3 regions of the Enterobacter sp. DVT3837 genome follow, and region 1 is predicted to be linked to each of the others. Evidence: riboswitches for the same ligand, from Rfam matches in the RefSeq annotation. Region 1 holds a riboswitch; each other region holds the start of a gene.
What was found. A riboswitch is a leader RNA that binds a small molecule or an ion and turns the genes downstream of it on or off. The one in region 1 is predicted to bind thiamine pyrophosphate.
Positions count from the first base shown of each region.

Region 2: it holds a riboswitch for thiamine pyrophosphate, as region 1 does, so the genes downstream of both, thiB (thiamine ABC transporter substrate binding subunit) here and thiC (phosphomethylpyrimidine synthase ThiC) in region 1, are expected to answer to the same signal.
Region 3: it holds a riboswitch for thiamine pyrophosphate, as region 1 does, so the genes downstream of both, thiM (hydroxyethylthiazole kinase) here and thiC (phosphomethylpyrimidine synthase ThiC) in region 1, are expected to answer to the same signal.

Region 1 is NZ_JBWDLA010000001.1:1,187,012-1,192,999, forward strand. Features, by position in the region: gene AC0XWG_RS05775 (YjaG family protein) at 1-2, opposite strand, end outside; gene nfi (deoxyribonuclease V) at 44-715, opposite strand; gene hemE (uroporphyrinogen decarboxylase) at 725-1,789, opposite strand; gene nudC (NAD(+) diphosphatase) at 1,828-2,601, opposite strand; gene AC0XWG_RS05795 (Rsd/AlgQ family anti-sigma factor) at 2,697-3,194, shown strand; TPP riboswitch at 3,249-3,362, shown strand; gene thiC (phosphomethylpyrimidine synthase ThiC) at 3,441-5,339, shown strand; gene thiE (thiamine phosphate synthase) at 5,339-5,974, shown strand; gene thiF (thiazole biosynthesis adenylyltransferase ThiF) at 5,967-5,988, shown strand, end outside.
Region 2 is NZ_JBWDLA010000001.1:730,798-736,785, forward strand. Features, by position in the region: gene AC0XWG_RS03570 (cytochrome b/b6 domain-containing protein) at 1-340, shown strand, start outside; gene AC0XWG_RS03575 (sugar efflux transporter) at 387-1,565, opposite strand; gene sgrT (glucose uptake inhibitor SgrT) at 1,686-1,838, opposite strand; gene sgrR (HTH-type transcriptional regulator SgrR) at 1,927-3,582, shown strand; TPP riboswitch at 3,619-3,719, shown strand; gene thiB (thiamine ABC transporter substrate binding subunit) at 3,751-4,734, shown strand; gene thiP (thiamine/thiamine pyrophosphate ABC transporter permease ThiP) at 4,710-5,988, shown strand, end outside.
Region 3 is NZ_JBWDLA010000002.1:100,461-106,448, forward strand. Features, by position in the region: gene AC0XWG_RS15380 (YadA C-terminal domain-containing protein) at 1-137, opposite strand, end outside; gene AC0XWG_RS15385 (IS5-like element IS903B family transposase) at 499-1,467, shown strand; TPP riboswitch at 1,995-2,091, shown strand; gene thiM (hydroxyethylthiazole kinase) at 2,127-2,897, shown strand; gene thiD (bifunctional hydroxymethylpyrimidine kinase/phosphomethylpyrimidine kinase) at 2,894-3,694, shown strand; gene AC0XWG_RS15400 (GntR family transcriptional regulator) at 3,737-4,483, shown strand; gene AC0XWG_RS15405 (PfkB family carbohydrate kinase) at 4,457-5,410, opposite strand; gene AC0XWG_RS15410 (ADP-ribosylglycohydrolase family protein) at 5,407-5,988, opposite strand, start outside.

The DNA of each region.
Region 1 (5,988 bases):
ATGATGATCTCTCGAATCGAAAATTAGGCGCAGTTTACCTGAATCATCGCTGAATTTCCTGCCAACGAACAAAAGCCGGGCGTGAAGAAGCTACCGCGTCTGCCCAGCGTGTTGGCTCAGGCAAACGGTATCCCTTCATACAGCGCTGCACCCACGCCAGAGCGCTATCCATGCTCACCCGATGTCCGGTGGCAATAAACAGCGGGTTACAACGGGCTTTGCTGCGCCATACCCACGCCAGTTGCTCACCTTTATCAATGAGCGGTGCCAGCGCGCCAGGCTTGGCAGAAAGCGGTTCAAACGCACCACACAAGCGTTTCTTAGCAACGCCGATGGTGGGAACATCCACCAGCAGGCCAAAGTGGCTGGCCACGCCTAAACGGCGCGGGTGTGAGATACCGTGTCCATCAACAAACAGCAGGTCAGGTTTTTGCGAGAGCTGCTCCCACGCTGCCAGCAGCGCGGGGTATTCGCGGAAGGAGAGAAAGCCCGGGATGTACGGCATAGTGGTGGCAATACGCGCCACTTTGTACTCCACCAGCTCAAGCGAGGGATATTTCAGTACCACCATCGCTGCTCGCGTCACGTCCCCACCCTGCTCAAACCCGACGTCAGCTCCACCGATAAACTGCGGGGGATCCTTATCCAGACGATCCTCGCGGATCACGGATGAAGCCAGTTCAATTTGTTGGGCGCGTAATGACGCGAGATCCATAGAGATTCCTTACTTGTGGTATTGCGCAGAGAGTCGGTGTACCGCCTCCACAAACGCGCCAGCGTGTTCTGGCGGCACGTCCTGATGAATACCATGCCCGAGGTTAAAGACGTGCCCTTCGCCCTGGCCGAAACCGGCGAGAATAGTTGCCACCTCTTCTTCAATGCGAGCCGGCTGTGCATAAAGCATGGACGGATCCATATTGCCCTGCAGCGCCACCTTGTCACCCACGCGACGGCGCGCATCGGCAATATCGGTTGTCCAGTCGAGACCCAGCGCGTCACATCCCGTTGCAGCCATCGCCTCCAGCCACTGACCGCCGCCTTTAGTGAACAAGGTCACCGGCACGCGGCGGCCTTCGTTTTCACGCAGCAGGCCATCAACGATCTTGTGCATGTAATAGAGCGAAAACTGCTGATAATCGCGTCCGGTAAGTACGCCGCCCCAGGTGTCGAAAATCATCACCGACTGTGCGCCCGCTTTAATCTGCGCGTTGAGGTAGAGCGTGACGCTCTTCGCCAGCTTGTCGAGCAGCGCATGCAACGCCAGCGGCTCCGCGTACATCATCTTTTTAATCACGGTGAAAGCCTTGCTGCTGCCACCTTCAACCATGTAAGTCGCCAGCGTCCACGGACTGCCAGAGAAACCGATCAGCGGCACTTCACCTTTCAGCTCACGGCGAATAGTGCGCACGGCATTCATCACATAGCCCAGTTCATCTTCAGGATCGGGAACAGGCAGCTTGTCGACGTCGGCTTTGCTTTTGATTGGGGAGGTGAAACGTGGACCTTCACCGGTTTCAAAATAGAGCCCAAGGCCCATCGCATCCGGGATGGTCAGAATATCCGAGAAGAGGATCGCAGCATCCAGCGGGAAGCGGCGCAGCGGCTGGAGCGTCACTTCACAGGCCAGCTCAGCGTTTTTGCACAGCGACATAAAATCGCCTGCCTGCGCGCGCGTGGCTTTGTACTCTGGCAGATAGCGTCCCGCCTGGCGCATCATCCACACCGGGGTGACATCAACGGGCTGGCGCAGCAGCGCACGCAGATAACGATCGTTCTTCAGTTCGGTCATTTTTGCAGTTCCTTAAGCGTCATGGCCTCAGTGTAACACTACTCATACTCAGCCCGACACATTGCCACAGTATCTTCTATTAGCCGACGCGCCACCGTACCTGGCGGCGGTAACAGAGGTAAATCGTCATACCGATACCAGTTCGCTTCCAGTAACTCTTTCTGGTCGATGACGATGTCCCCGCTATCATATTCGGCCATAAATGCCGTCATTAATGACTGCGGGAACGGCCACGGCTGGGAGGTAACATAGCGCAGGTTCTTCACTTTAATCCCGCTCTCCTCCATCACTTCGCGCGCCACCGCCTGCTCCAGCGTTTCGCCCACTTCGACAAACCCGGCCAGCACAGTGTGAATGCCGTTGCGGTGACGGGTATGCTGCGCCAGCAGGATGGAATCCTCGCGACGGATAGCGACGATAATGCACGGCGCGATCTGCGGATAGTAGCGTTCACGGCAGTGGCTGCAGAGCATCGCCCACTCGGTTTTGCTCGGGTGCATGGTATGCCCGCAGTAACCGCAGTATTTATGCGAACGATAAAACTCCGCCAGCTGTACACCACGGCCCGCCAGCTGGAACAGCCCCACATCCAGATCCAGCACCTGACGAACCGATCCCATGTCCTGACGTCGAGCCTGCTGGACCATCCACACGGGATCGCCCTGCCACTCACCGATCCTCAGTGCAGGTTGACCAACAAGATCGAATTTTTCCGCCGCACCATAGGGAATTTCCCCGACGGGGAGCCATAATTTTTGTTCGTGACTGACGATCCACCAACCAAGATCTGATTTTTCAATAATACGATCCATATCTATTGCACTACCTTCGCTTCACTGACATGTTGTTAGCATTGTGGTTACATTTTGGATAAGCAGATTCAATTCTAAACTTTGCGGAGTCGAACATGTTAAACCAGCTAGAAAGCCTGACTGAGCGCGTTAGAGGAAGTAACAAACTGGTGGATCGCTGGCTACATGTGCGCAAGCATCTACTCGTGGCTTATTACAATCTGGTCGGTATTAAGCCTGGCAAAGAATCGTTTATGCGTCTGAATGAAAAAGCGCTGGATGATTTTTGTCAGAGCCTGGTCGACTACCTGTCCGACGGCCATTTCAATATTTATGAACGCATTATCCGCGAAATGGAAGGGACTACGCCGTATTTAGCGGCCAGCAAACTCTATCCGCTGCTGGAAGCCAATACCCAGCAGATTATGGACTACTACGATTCCACGCTTGAGAATGCGATCGATCACGATAACTATCTTGAGTTTCAGCAGGCGCTTTCCGACCTTGGCGAAGCGCTGGAAGAGCGATTCACACTGGAAGATAAGCTGATCGCCCTCGTGCTGGATAGCAATCTCAGTGCCAGCAACGAAGATAACATCGCGCGCCCTGCTTGAGTTCTTAATCGTTAACGAGTAATTTACAAACATTCGCCCCTCTCACGAGGGGGATTTTTCTTGTCGGAGTGCCCAGCGTTTGCAAAAACGCGGGCTGAGACCGTTAATTCGGGATCCGCGGAACCTGATCAGGCTAATACCTGCGAAGGGAACAAGAGTCACACTGCTGTTGTATCGCCTGCGGGCGATCTTCTCTTGCTTCATCCGTCGTCTGACAAGCCATGTCCTTCACTTTTGGAATGAGCTATGTCTACCACTACTAAACTGACCCGCCGCGAACAGCGCGCACACGCCCAACACTTCATTGATACCCTGGAAGGCACCGCTTTCCCGAACTCTAAACGCATCTACATCACCGGCTCTCAGGCGGATATCCGCGTGCCGATGCGTGAAATTCAGCTTAGCCCAACGCTTATCGGCGGCAGCAAAGATAACCCACAGTATGAAGACAACGAAGCTGTGCCGGTGTATGACACCTCCGGTCCCTACGGTGACCCTGAAATTGCCATCAACGTTCAGAAAGGCCTGGCTAAGCTGCGTCAACCGTGGATCGACGCCCGCCAGGACAGCGAGGAGCTAAACGAGCAAAGTTCTGCCTATACCAAAGAGCGCCTGGCCGACGACGGTCTGGACGAGCTGCGCTTCTCCGGCCTGCTGACACCGAAACGCGCTAAAGCGGGCAAATGCGTGACCCAGTTGCACTACGCGCGTCAGGGGATCGTCACCCCCGAAATGGAGTTCATCGCCATTCGCGAAAACATGGGCCGTGAGCGCATCCGTAGCGAAATTCTGCGCCACCAGCATCCGGGAGAATCTTTTGGCGCTCGCCTGCCGGAAAACATTACGCCGGAATTTGTGCGTGATGAAGTCGCCGCTGGCCGCGCGATTATCCCTGCCAACATCAACCACCCGGAATCTGAGCCAATGATTATTGGCCGTAATTTCCTGGTGAAGGTCAACGCTAACATCGGTAACTCGGCCGTTACTTCGTCTATCGAAGAAGAGGTGGAAAAACTGGTCTGGTCGACGCGCTGGGGTGCGGACACGGTGATGGACCTCTCCACTGGCCGTTATATTCACGAAACCCGCGAATGGATCCTACGTAACAGCCCGGTACCAATCGGGACGGTGCCTGTGTATCAGGCGCTGGAGAAGGTCAACGGCATTGCCGAAGATCTTACCTGGGAGGCCTTCCGCGACACGTTACTGGAACAGGCTGAACAGGGCGTAGACTACTTCACTATTCACGCAGGTGTCCTGCTGCGCTACGTACCGATGACGGCGAAACGTCTGACCGGCATCGTCTCGCGCGGCGGTTCGATCATGGCGAAGTGGTGTCTGTCCCATCATCAGGAAAACTTCCTCTACGAACACTTCCGTGAGATTTGCGAAATCTGCGCCGCGTACGATGTCTCTCTGTCGCTGGGCGACGGCCTGCGTCCTGGCTCCATCCGCGATGCCAATGACGAAGCGCAGTTTGCCGAACTGCACACGCTGGGTGAACTCACCAAAATCGCCTGGGAATATGACGTACAGGTGATGATTGAAGGCCCGGGACATGTGCCAATGCAGATGATCCGTCGCAACATGACCGAAGAGCTGGAGCACTGCCACGAAGCGCCGTTCTACACCCTCGGGCCATTGACCACCGATATCGCGCCGGGCTATGACCATTTCACCTCCGGGATTGGTGCGGCAATGATTGGCTGGTTCGGCTGCGCCATGCTCTGCTACGTCACGCCGAAAGAGCACCTCGGCCTGCCAAACAAAGAAGATGTAAAACAGGGTCTGATCACCTACAAGATTGCCGCCCACGCAGCCGATCTGGCGAAAGGCCACCCGGGAGCGCAAATCCGTGATAACGCCATGTCGAAAGCACGCTTCGAATTCCGCTGGGAAGATCAGTTCAACCTGGCGCTCGACCCATTCACTGCTCGCGCCTATCACGACGAAACACTGCCGCAGGAATCAGGCAAAGTGGCACACTTCTGCTCCATGTGCGGGCCGAAATTCTGCTCGATGAAAATCAGCCAGGAGGTACGTGACTACGCTGCCGCACAAACCATTGAAGTGGGCATGGCGGATATGTCAGAAACCTTCCGCGCCAAAGGCGGTGAAATCTACCTCAAAAAAGAGGAGGCGTAATGTACCAGCCCGATTTTCCACCTGTGCCCTTTCGTTTAGGGCTCTATCCGGTGGTGGATAGCGTGGAATGGATAGAGCGCCTGCTTGCGACGGGCGTTCGCACAATCCAGCTACGCATTAAAGATAAACACGATGAAGAGGTAGAGACGGATGTGGTTTCTGCCATCGCGCTGGGGCGTCGCTATGACGCTCGCCTGTTTATCAACGACTACTGGCGACTGGCGATCAAACATCAGGCTTACGGCGTACATCTGGGTCAGGAAGACCTTGAGACAACCGACCTCAATGCGATCCGCGACGCAGGGCTGCGTCTGGGGGTATCAACGCATGACGATATGGAAATCGACGTCGCGCTGACCGCCCGCCCTTCTTACATCGCCCTCGGCCACGTCTTCCCGACGCAAACCAAGCAGATGCCCTCCGCACCGCAAGGTCTGGCGCAGCTGGCGAGTCACGTTGAACGCCTTGCCGATTATCCCACCGTTGCCATCGGCGGCATTAGCCTTGAACGTGCCCCGGCGGTGCTGGAGACCGGGGTCGGCAGCATTGCCGTCGTCAGCGCCATTACCCAGGCAGCAGACTGGCAGTCGGCTACCGAGCAGCTGTTACAGCTGGCAGGAGCAGGCGATGAATGATCGTGATTTTATGC
Region 2 (5,988 bases), 460 kb from region 1:
GTATTACTTCGCGTGGCTGGCACTGGACTTCAGCGGAATCGTTGATGATATTCGCACTCTCTTGCAACGTCAGCTTCCTGATGCTCACGCTGGCGGTATGGCGGCAACAGTGCAAGGCTTAGGTGTACTGGCTCTGCTCGGCGTTGCACTCTGCGGAGCGGTATGGTTCGTGCTGAACGCCACGCTCGGACCGGTTTCATCCGTCACGGAATCCGTCTTAGATTTGCATAAATTCCTGACGGTCTTTATTGAGACCTACTTCTGGGCACACGGATTTATGGGTCTCGTGCATATGTACCTGACTTTACGCGCACAGCGTAAATATCAGTATTCGGAATAGAAAGGTTTGCGGAGCCCGGAGACCCGGGCTCCGCTCATTCATCCGATCACACGTCTTTTACGCGGCAGGTCAGCCCAAGCGTAACCAACGAAATCGCCGCAATCATCCAGTAGACCGACGCATGTCCATAGCTTTGCGACAGCGCCCCCTGAATCACCCCCGCCAGAATCACCCCGGTGGAAATACTGTTGGTAAAAAGCGTGGTCGCCGAGCCCGCACGGCCAGGCATTAAATCCTGGAACCAGAGCATGCCTATTCCGGCAACAATCCCAATAAACACAGCGTTAAATAGCTGTAGCGCCAGCAGCGCTTCCCGCGAGTGGAAGAAGATCAGCCCCACGTAGAACATCACCCCGGCAGCCACCGCAATGACCATCATCCTGCGTTTACCAAAACGCTTCACGTAATACCCGGCCAGAATCATCGCCGGAATTTCCAACCCGGCCGCGGTTCCCATTAAGATCCCCGCGAGCTTATCCGGCAGCCCCAGGGAGCTGCTGATCCACAGCGGCATGTCGATGATATACATCGTGTTGCAGGTCCACATCAGCGTGGAGGCGATAAATAGCATGCGGACATTTTTGTCCTGCCAGCCGCTCACCTGAGTAATGGGTTTGTCCGTTGTCTGCTCGACGCGCGCCACAGACGGCAGCGCGAAAGCAATCAACACAAGGCTTATTGCAAAAATGCCTGCCGCAATGGAGAACATGGCGGTAAAGCCGTAATTCAATGCCAGCATGAAGGCCAGAGGCGGGCCAATAACCCACGCCAGGGAAAGCTGAGCACGCATCACCGAACTGAACATCACCACTTCCCGCGCGGAATTGTCGGCATACTCACGCGCCAGTGCGAACAGCTGCGGCATGGCGGTATTGGCCAGTGACGCCAGCAGCACGCCGCAGGTGATAAGCGTCAGATAATGACGATTAAAGGCAAAGAGTAACGCATTGCCAACGGCCATCGCGCAGCAAAAGAGGATCAGTTTACGGCGATCGCCATGGCTGTCCGATCGTTTTGCCAGCCCCAGGCTGACCAGAATCCCGGCAATGGCGTTGACGGTATAAAACAGGCCAACCCAGAACGGCTGCGCCCCTACCTCCCGGCTGAGAAACAGACTCAGCGTCGGCGCCTGTAGCGCCCCCGCAACGCCCATCATAAAGGACACCAGCATAAAAGCGGCGTAGACGCCATTCAGGCGTCGCCCCATTGTCATCAACCAGAGCATGCGAAAATCCTTGTGAAAGCGAATCGAAATTGGGTGAAAGAATAAACGAAAAAAGCCAGCAAAAACATTTTGCTGGCGGGTGATAAGCACCAATACTCAGTCACACATGATCGAGGCGAGTCAGCGAGAAGAGGTCGCTTTCGTAACGTCCCACTGCATCAGGTCTTCCAGAATTTTCAGCCGTTGCTCTGCACACTGGCGGGCCAGCCAGGACGTTCCTTTTGTCGCTGAAAAATAGTGCTGATAAAACTGACGTGCGGTAGACCTCTTCATAATTTACCTCCTCACTTCATCGGGAACTATTATTGGCTTAATATAGGGATTAATAAATTGCTGATTATTTGTCAGGAGTTCCTCTTTTATGCCTTCCGGTCGACTGCAACAACAATTTATCCGCCTCTGGCAGTGCTGTGAGGGGCAATCGAAGGAGACCACGCTGAACGAGCTGGCTGACCTGCTCAGCTGTTCTCGCCGTCATATGCGTACCCTGCTTAACACCATGCAACAGCAAGGCTGGTTGAGCTGGGAAGCAGAAGCGGGTCGCGGCAAACGCTCGCGTCTGACCTTTCTCTATACCGGGTTAGCGCTACAGCAGCAGCGTGCAGAAGATTTGCTGGAGCAGGATCGCATCGATCAGCTGGTGCAGCTGGTCGGCGACAAAGCGGCCGTACGCCAGATGCTGGTTTCACATCTCGGGCGCAGTTTTCGTCAGGGCCGACACATCCTGCGGGTGCTCTACTATCGGCCAATGAAAAATCTGTTACCCGGCACGGCGTTGCGTCGCTCTGAAACCCATATGGCCCGACAAATCTTCAGCGGCCTGACGCGCATAAATGAGGAAAATGGGGAACTGGAAGCAGATATTGCGCACCACTGGCAGCAACTTTCCCCGCTTCACTGGCGCTTTTTTTTACGCCCTGGCATCCACTTTCACCACGGCCGCGAGCTGGAGATGAGCGACGTCATTGATTCTCTTCAGCGCGCGCGCACACTTCCTCTGTATGCCCATGTCTCGCGGATCCACTCCCCGACAGCATGGACCGTTGACATCGAACTGTCCGAGCCAGACCAGTGGTTGCCGTGGCTAATGGGCTATGTTCCGTCGATGATCCTGCCGCGCGAATGGGCATCTCTGCCTCATTTTGCCAGCCAGCCCGTAGGGACAGGCCCTTACGCAGTGACGCGCAATACCAGCAACCAGCTTAAAATTCGCGCCTTTGACGACTACTTTGGCTATCGCGCGCTGATCGATGAAGTCAACGTCTGGGTTCTGCCTGACATCAGCGAAGAGTTGAGCTGCGGCTTAACGCTGGAAGGGCCAACCGAGGGGGAAAAAGCGGTTGAAAGCCGTCTTGAAGAAGGCTGCTATTACCTGCTGTTTGACGCTCGCAGCCATCGTGGCGCCAGTCGCGAGGTGCGCAGGTGGGTTAGCCACGTTCTCTCTCCGGCTAACCTTATCTATCAGGCAGAAGAACAATACCAGACATACTGGTTCCCGGCATACGGCCTGCTCCCTCGCTGGCATCACGCCCGACCGGTTCACGGTGAAAAGCCTGCCGGGCTGGAGTCGATCACGTTGACCTATTACCGTGATCATGTGGAACACCGCTTTATCGCCCGGATCATGAGCAAACTGCTGGCTGCTGAAGGCGTTCATCTCGACATTCAGGAGGTCGATTATGATGAATGGCACCGCGGAGATATCGTCAGTGATATCTGGCTGAACAGCGCCAACTTCACCCTACCGCTCGATTTCTCGCTGTTCTCTCACCTGTATGAAGTGCCGCTGATCCAGCACTGCATCGAACGCGACTGGCAGCAGGATGCCGCCCGGTGGCGAGCAGGTGAGATGAACCTGGCCTCGTGGTGTCAGCAACTGCTCGCGCAGCAGGCGATTGTGCCGCTGATCCATCACTGGCTGATGATTCAGGGTCAGCGCAGTATGCGCGGCCTGCGGATGAACACCTTAGGCTGGTTTGATTTTAAATCCGCCTGGTTTGCCCCGCCGGAGCCATAACGCTTTCGCAATATTCACCAAATCATTACAATAGCGCCGTTCTCAACGGGGTGCTGCATCACTGATGTGCGCTGAGATAATACCCGTCGAACCTGATCCGGATAACGCCGGCGAAGGGATTTGAGGCTGTTGCTCAAAATCCTTTGCCACTCAACCCTGAGGTGCAAAGTGTTAAAAAAAGTTCTCCCCCTGCTGGCGCTGTTCGCGCTGCCTGCTATTGCGAAGCCCGTTCTGACGGTCTACACCTACGACTCCTTCTCTGCTGACTGGGGCCCAGGCCCGGTGGTGAAAAAAGCCTTTGAAGCGGACTGTAACTGTGAATTGAAATTCGTGGCGCTGGAAGATGGCGTCTCACTGCTCAACCGCCTGCGTATGGAAGGGAAAAACAGTAAAGCCGATGTGGTGCTGGGGCTGGATAACAACCTGCTGGAGGCCGCCTCGCAGACCAAACTGTTTGCCAAAAGTGGCGTAGCTGCAGATGCCGTCAACGTTCCGGGCGGCTGGAAAAATGACACTTTCGTTCCGTTCGACTACGGCTACTTTGCCTTTGTTTACGACAAAAACAAGCTGAAGAACCCGCCGAAAAGCCTGAAAGAGCTGGTGGAAGGCGATCAGAAATGGCGCGTCATTTATGAAGACCCTCGCACCAGCACTCCGGGTCTGGGTCTGCTGCTGTGGATGCAGAAAGTCTATGGGGATAAAGCGCCGGAAGCATGGCAGAAACTGGCCGCCAAAACCGTCACCGTGACTAAAGGCTGGAGTGAAGCCTACGGCCTGTTCCTGAAAGGTGAAAGCGACCTGGTACTGAGTTACACCACCTCCCCGGCCTACCACATTATCGCCGAGAAGAAAGACAACTATGCCGCGGCCAATTTCGCTGAAGGTCATTACCTGCAGGTGGAAGTGGCTGCGCGTACCGCGGCCAGCAAACAGCCAGAACTTGCCGAGAAGTTCCTGAAATTTATGGTTTCACCGGCATTCCAGAATGCCATTCCGGCGGGTAACTGGATGTATCCCGTGACCAACGTAGCGCTGCCAGCAGGTTTCGAGCAGCTGACCAAACCGCAAACTTCTCTGGAGTTTACGCCGCACCAGGTCGCTTCGCAGCGTGCAGCATGGGTAAGTGAATGGCAACGCGCCGTCAGCCGCTAATTCCCGGCTGGTTAATTCCTGGGCTGCTCGCCGCCATGCTGATGGTGGCGGTCAGCCTGGGCGCTTTTCTTGCATTGTGGTTGAACGCGCCAGAGAGTGACCTGCTCTCCCTCTGGCACGACAGCTATCTCTGGCACGTTATCCGCTTTTCTTTCTGGCAGGCGTTTCTCTCTGCCCTGCTGTCGGTGATCCCCGCCATTTTCCTTGCTCGTGCGCTTTATCGCAGGCGTTTCCCCGGCAGGCAGGCGCTGCTGCGCCTGTGCGCCATGACGCTGATCCTGCCCGTGCTGGTAGCCGTGTTTGGCATTCTGAGCGTTTATGGTCGTCAGGGCTGGCTGGCTTCACTGTTCGGCCTGCTCGGTCTGGAGTGGCATTTCTCGCCATACGGGCTTCAGGGCATCCTGCTGGCGCACGTCTTTTTCAATATGCCGATGGCGACACGGCTCTTTTTACAGGCGCTGGAAAATATCCCCGGAGAGCAACGCCAGCTTGCGGCACAGCTGGGCATGCGCGGCTGGTCTTTCTTCCGCTTTGTTGAGTGGCCGTGGCTGCGCCGCCAAATCCCGCCAGTTGCCGCGCTGATCTTCATGCTCTGCTTTGCCAGCTTTGCTACCGTGCTTTCACTGGGGGGCGGACCGCAGGCAACAACCATTGAGCTGGCAATCTATCAGGCGCTGAGTTACGACTACGATCCTGGTCGGGCTGCGCTGCTGGCGATAGTTCAGATGGTGTGCTGTCTTGTACTGGTGCTGCTGAGCCAGCGTCTGAGTAAAGCCATTCCGCCGGGCAGTAACCAGATAACAGGCTGGCGCGATCCCCAGGATAGCCTGCGTAGCCGTATCACCGATATTTCGCTTATTACGCTGGCGCTGCTGCTGATGCTGCCGCCGCTGATGGCCGTTATCGTCGATGGCCTGAACCTCAATCTCCTGTCCGTGTTGCAGCAGTCTGTGCTCTGGCAAGCGACCTGGACTTCACTGCGCATTGCGCTGGCCGCCGGGTTGCTGTGCGTCATACTGACCATGATGCTGCTGTGGAGCAGTCGCGAGCTTTATGCCTGCCATGCCCGTAAAGCCGGACAGGCGCTGGAGCTAACGGGTATGCTGATCCTGGCCATGCCAGGCATTGTACTGGCGACGGGATTCTTTTTACTTTTCAACAGTACCGTGGGTCTGCCGGAAAGTGCCGACGGCATTGTGATATTTACCAATGCCCTGATGGCGATCCCTTATGCTCTGAAGGTACTGGAAAACC
Region 3 (5,988 bases), on a different contig from region 1:
CCGATGATAGTGATCCCGTCAGTGTCGGAAGTAACAGGGAAAGCAGCGGCTTTAGCTGGTACTACAGCAGCGAACATAGAACCAAACACGATAACAGCCAGAGTAGTTTTAGCAGTAGTCTTAACGGTAGTTTTCATTTAAAAGCTCTTATCACAAAAGTAAATTAGGTTATTTCGCTATCCTGGCGGGAAGATATAACACCCTGTTATATCAAGATGATTTCATGCGACTTACGGCGATTTTTGTTTAATCACTTATTTCGTAACGTGTAGTAACTATCTTGTAATACATAAATTTGGATATTGACCTGGATCACTAAAAGCACTGAAAGCTAAAATGCCCTTACGCGAGTGATTTTAAATAAAACCAATAAATACATGTAGATATAAATCTCCTCGTTAAATCCAATGCATGCCAGGCTTTCATAAATACATTAATTATATTTATGTATTTTGTCCGTAAAACGGGCTTTGTTGAATAAATCGAACTTTTGCTGAGTTGAAGGATCAGATCACGTATCTTCCCGACAATGCAGACCGTTCCGTGGCAAAGCAAAAGTTCAAAATCACCAACTGGCCCACCTACAATAAAGCCCTCATCAACCGTGGCTCCATAACTTTCTGGCTGGATGATGAAGCTATTCAGGCCTGGTATGAGTCAGCAACACCTTCTTCACGAGGCAGACCTCAGCGCTATTCTGACCTTGCCATCACTACTGTGCTGGTCATTAAACGCGTATTCAGGCTGACCCTGCGGGCTGCGCAGGGCTTTATTGATTCCATTTTTTCTCTGATGAACGTTCCGCTACGCTGCCCGGATTACAGCTGTGTCAGCAGGCGGGCAAAGTCGGTTAATGTCAGTTTCAAAACGCCCACCCGGGGTGAAATCGCACACCTGGTAATTGATTCCACCGGGCTGAAGGTCTTCGGTGAAGGCGAGTGGAAAGTCAAAAAGCATGGCCAGGAACGCCGCCGTATCTGGCGTAAGCTGCATCTCGCCGTTGACAGTAAAACACATGAAATCATCTGCGCTGACCTGTCGCTGAACAACGTTACGGACTCAGAGGCCTTCCCCGGGTTAATCCGGCAAACCCACCGGAAAATCAGGTCAGCCGCCGCCGATGGCGCTTACGATACCCGGCTATGTCACGATGAACTGCGGCGTAAGAAAATCAGCGCGCTTATCCCTCCCCGAAAAGGTGCGGGTTACTGGCCCGGTGAATATGCAGACCGTAACCGTGCAGTGGCTAATCAGCGAATGACCGGGAGTAATGCGCGGTGGAAATGGACAACAGATTACAACCGTCGCTCGATAGCGGAAACGGCGATGTACCGGGTAAAACAGCTGTTCGGGGGTTCACTGACGCTGCGTGACTACGATGGTCAGGTTGCGGAGGCTATGGCCCTGGTACGAGCGCTGAACAAAATGACGAAAGCAGGTATACCTGAAAGCGTGCGTATTGCCTGAAAACACAACCCGCTACGGGGGAGACTTACCCGAAATCTGATTTATTCAACAAAGCCCGTAAAACGTATAAATCAAGCTCATTCAGTAAAGTTAATTAATATATTTGTGAAAGTTCCTTCTTTTCGAATTAATAGAAACTTTTGAATGAAGGGGGCTTTGGCGTGGAGAAAAATATTTTTAATCGAGAATAAAACATGGTTTTGATTGCTATAAATCAGTGATTGAATTGTTGTAAAAAATGATGTTTTTATTTCTCTTAATTAGAAAATTAGATTGATAGGATTACAAAAAAGATATTAAAGGCAGGTACACCAACGAGTGACTGAGTGCAAAGCGATAGTAACGATAGAGGGAAAGGGGGAAAGGAACGGTTATGCGAGATACTAACAATAAGAATTTTATTGATTTCATGTGAGAGACAAATTGGGGTACAAGGTGAGGTACAGCGTGAAAAAGGATAAACGTAAGTGCAAGCTTGCATCGCCAGGCTACATCCCCTAAGCTGGTAATTAATAAAGAAATGTAATCTACATGACTCGGGGTGCCCTTCTTTGTGAAGGCTGAGAAATACCCGTATTACCTGATCTGGATAATGCCAGCGTAGGGAAGTCAGATGCCTTCCCGGTCATCGCTTCTTCACGCAAGGCAGGAGCGAACCCATGCAGCCTGACCTGCTCGATTTACACGTTTTACATCAGTTCCGAACCCGTTCCCCGCTTACGCATTGTATGACTAACGACGTCGTACAGACCTTTACTGCCAACGTTCTGCTGGCGCTTGGCGCCTCTCCGGCGATGGTGATTGAGGCCGAAGAAGCTGAGCAGTTTGCCGCGATCGCCGATGCATTGCTGATAAACGTTGGCACGCTGACCTCACCGCGAGCGCAGGCGATGCGTCGGGCGATTGAGAGTGCGGTAGCTGCGGGTAAACCCTGGACGCTGGACCCGGTTGCCGTGGGCGCTCTGACGTTTCGCACCCGTTTTTGTCATCAAATCCTCGCCCTGAAACCCGCCGCCATTCGCGGCAATGCTTCTGAAATCCTTGCCCTTGCCGGGATGAGCGCCGGTGGTCGCGGCGTCGATACGACTGACACCACAGCCAGCGCGTTACCTGCTGCACAGGCGCTGGCTCGCCAGACCAATGCCATTGTGGTGGTCACCGGCGAGGTGGATTACATCACTGATGGACAACGAACCCGAACGGTTACCGGCGGCGATCCGCTAATGACGCGCGTCGTGGGAACCGGGTGCGCACTCTCTGCCGTTGTGGCGGCGAGTTGCTCACTGCCGGGCGACAGGCTGGATAACGTCTCCGCCGCGTGCGGGTTTATGAAACGAGCCGGAACGGCAGCCATTGCGCAGTCTCGTGGCCCGGGCAGTTTTGCCAGCGCGTTCCTGGATGCGCTCTACACCCTGGAGGAACTGGCATGAAACGCATTAACGCTCTGACCATTGCCGGCACCGATCCCAGCGGCGGCGCGGGTATCCAGGCCGACCTGAAAACCTTCTCGGCTCTTGGCGCGTACGGATGCTCGGTCATTACCGCGCTGGTGGCGCAAAACACGCTCGGCGTGCAGTCGGTTTACCGTATTGAACCGGATTTTGTTGCCGCGCAGCTGGATTCCGTATTCAGCGACGTGCGAATTGATACCACCAAGATCGGTATGCTGGCAGAGACAGATATTGTTGAAGCGGTGGCTGAGCGACTTAAACGTTATCAGGTACAAAACGTGGTGCTGGATACCGTGATGCTGGCAAAAAGCGGCGATCCATTGCTCTCCGCCTCCGCTGTTGAAACACTGCGTAAAAAGCTACTGCCACAGGTGGCTCTCATCACGCCCAATCTGCCGGAGGCTGCGGCACTGTTGGGGGCAACACATGCGCGAAATGAACGGGAAATGAAAGAGCAGGGGAATGCGCTGCTGGCGATGGGCTGCGGGGCCGTGATGATGAAAGGTGGTCATCTTGACGATGCCGAAAGCCCGGACTGGCTCTTCACCCGAGACGGCGAGCGGCGGTTCACGGCGCCACGCGTACACACTAAAAACACCCACGGCACTGGCTGTACGCTCTCTGCCGCGCTGGCGGCATTACGCCCACGGCATGATAACTGGGCCGATACGGTGAGCGAAGCGAAAACCTGGCTCTCAGCCGCGCTGGCAAAAGCTGATACTCTGGAGGTGGGTCACGGTAATGGGCCGGTACACCATTTTCATGCCTGGTGGTAAGCCGTATACTGGCAGGATACACCACGCCTGAGAAAAACAGAGATGGAACAAGCGCATACCCGGTTAATCGATCAACTAAATGAACGGATCGCCGCGCCCGACAATACGCCGCTGTATCTGAAATTTGCCGAAACGGTAAAAAATGCGGTGCGCAGCGGGGTGCTGGAGCACGGCAATATTCTGCCCGGCGAGCGCGATCTGAGTCAGTTAACCGGTGTGTCGCGCATTACAGTGCGCAAAGCGATGCAGGCTCTGGAGTCCGAAGGGGTGGTGACGCGTGCCCGGGGTTACGGGACGCAAATTAACAACATCTTTGAATATTCGCTTAAAGAAGCGCGCGGTTTCTCTCAGCAGGTGGTACTACGCGGTAAAAAGCCCAATACGCTTTGGGTGAATAAACGCGTGGTGAAGTGTCCGGAAGAGGTCGCCAGCCAGCTGTCGGTGGAGCCGGAGAGCGAGGTCTTTCTCCTTAAGCGTATTCGCTATGTCGACGATGATGCGGTGTCGATTGAGGAGTCGTGGGTTCCGGTGGGGCTGATTCACGATCCGGATGCCATTGGTATCTCGCTGTACGACTATTTTCGCAGCCAGAACATCTTCCCGCAGCGTACCCGTTCACGGGTGAGCGCCCGTATGCCGGACAGCGAATTTCAGGCGCATATAAAGATGGATGACAAAATTCCGGTGCTGGTGATCAAGCAGGTTGCACTTGACCAGCAGCACCGGCCGATTGAGTACAGCATCAGCTACTGTCGCAGCGACCTATACGTCTTTGTGTGCGAGGAGTAATTCCTCGAGAGTAGGGGCGCAATCACCGCCACGGTGGCTGACAACCCAGGCGGCTACCGCATTACCCAGCAGGACAGAGTCTGCAAGACTCCACCCCGCAGCCAGCCCGGCAAGCGTTCCGCCAGCATGACTGTCACCTGCCCCGATTGTATCGACCACGGTGGCGGGAAACGCCGGAACAGAACCTGAGGCGTCACCGTCATGCCAGGTCGCACCGTCTTTGTCGTGGCGAATAATTAGCGCCGAGCCAAAACGCTGCTGCCACTGTGCCCCTAAGCGTGCAGGCGCCATATCAAATCGTTCAGCAGCAATCTGCGCCTCCTGGCGATTAAGCGAGACGATCGGTTTACAGGCCATAATTCGCGCCATTAGTGCGTCAGGAATATCGGCGATGCGTGGGCCAAAATCAATAAAGGCGGCGATCGCCTGTAACCCTTCCAGCCAGGACGTCAGGAGCTCGCCGCACGGCGATGCCAGTTGATAGCCGGAGAGATATACCAGACTCGCTGGCGGCACGTGAAGTGCTTCCAGCCAGCGCTGTTGCCACTGGTTCTCCACACCGCTAAACGACATAAAAGTGCGTTCACCATCCGGCTCTACCAGCGCCAGACACCAGCCGTTATCGCCGGTTTCGGCCTCTACGGCGCTGTGCAAATCCTGCTTCGCCATGGCGTTACGGATAATATCCGCCCAAACGCCATGGCCGACGGGCAGGGCGTTTTGCGCCGTAATGCCGAGCCGTTTAAGGGCGATGGCAATGTTCAGCGCACAGCCGCCGATATTGACGCCCTGCTGTTTAAGCTCGATATCACATCCGCGCCAGGGCAGGGCGTAGGCATCGGCAATAACGTCAATGACCGCTGCGCCCAGCACCGTCACCGGTCGTGTCGCGTGCAGTGTTTTAAGGCGTTGGGCAAAAGAATTCATACGCCCTCCCTTTGCTCCCGGTAGCGCAGAAGTTTCTCGCAATAGTGACCAAAATCAAGCTGGTTCACAGCGTCGAGTTCCTCTTTCAGCTGCGGATCAATAGCCTGCACCCCGTGGAGTGCGCCGCATATGGCCGTCGCCATCGCGCCAATGGTGTCCGTATCACCGCCCAGGTTGGCACATAAAATGGCACAGCGGTTCGGGTCGGTTCCTGCCAGTTCAACCATTGCAATGGCCGCCGGAACGGACTCGATGGTGCTGGTTCCAGCCCCGACGAGCTGATACACCTGCTCGCTGGCCGATTCTGTGCCGTTGGCTTCACGCACGGTTTTAAGCGCCAGCTCAATACGTGCTGCCAGCGACGCGCTGAAGGTGGTGGTTTTCACCTCCTGCGCATAGCGGGCGATACCCGGCAGGGCATCGACGATGTTCTGCCAGCGTTCGCCGTCGATGGCGCGAGAAACCGCCCAGGCAATCACCACCGCGCCGGCAATCGCGAGATCCGATTTATGGGTCGGACTGGAAGCCAGCGCCACCTGTTCAACAAAGTGTTCCAGACGCGTGGCCGGGAGCAGGCA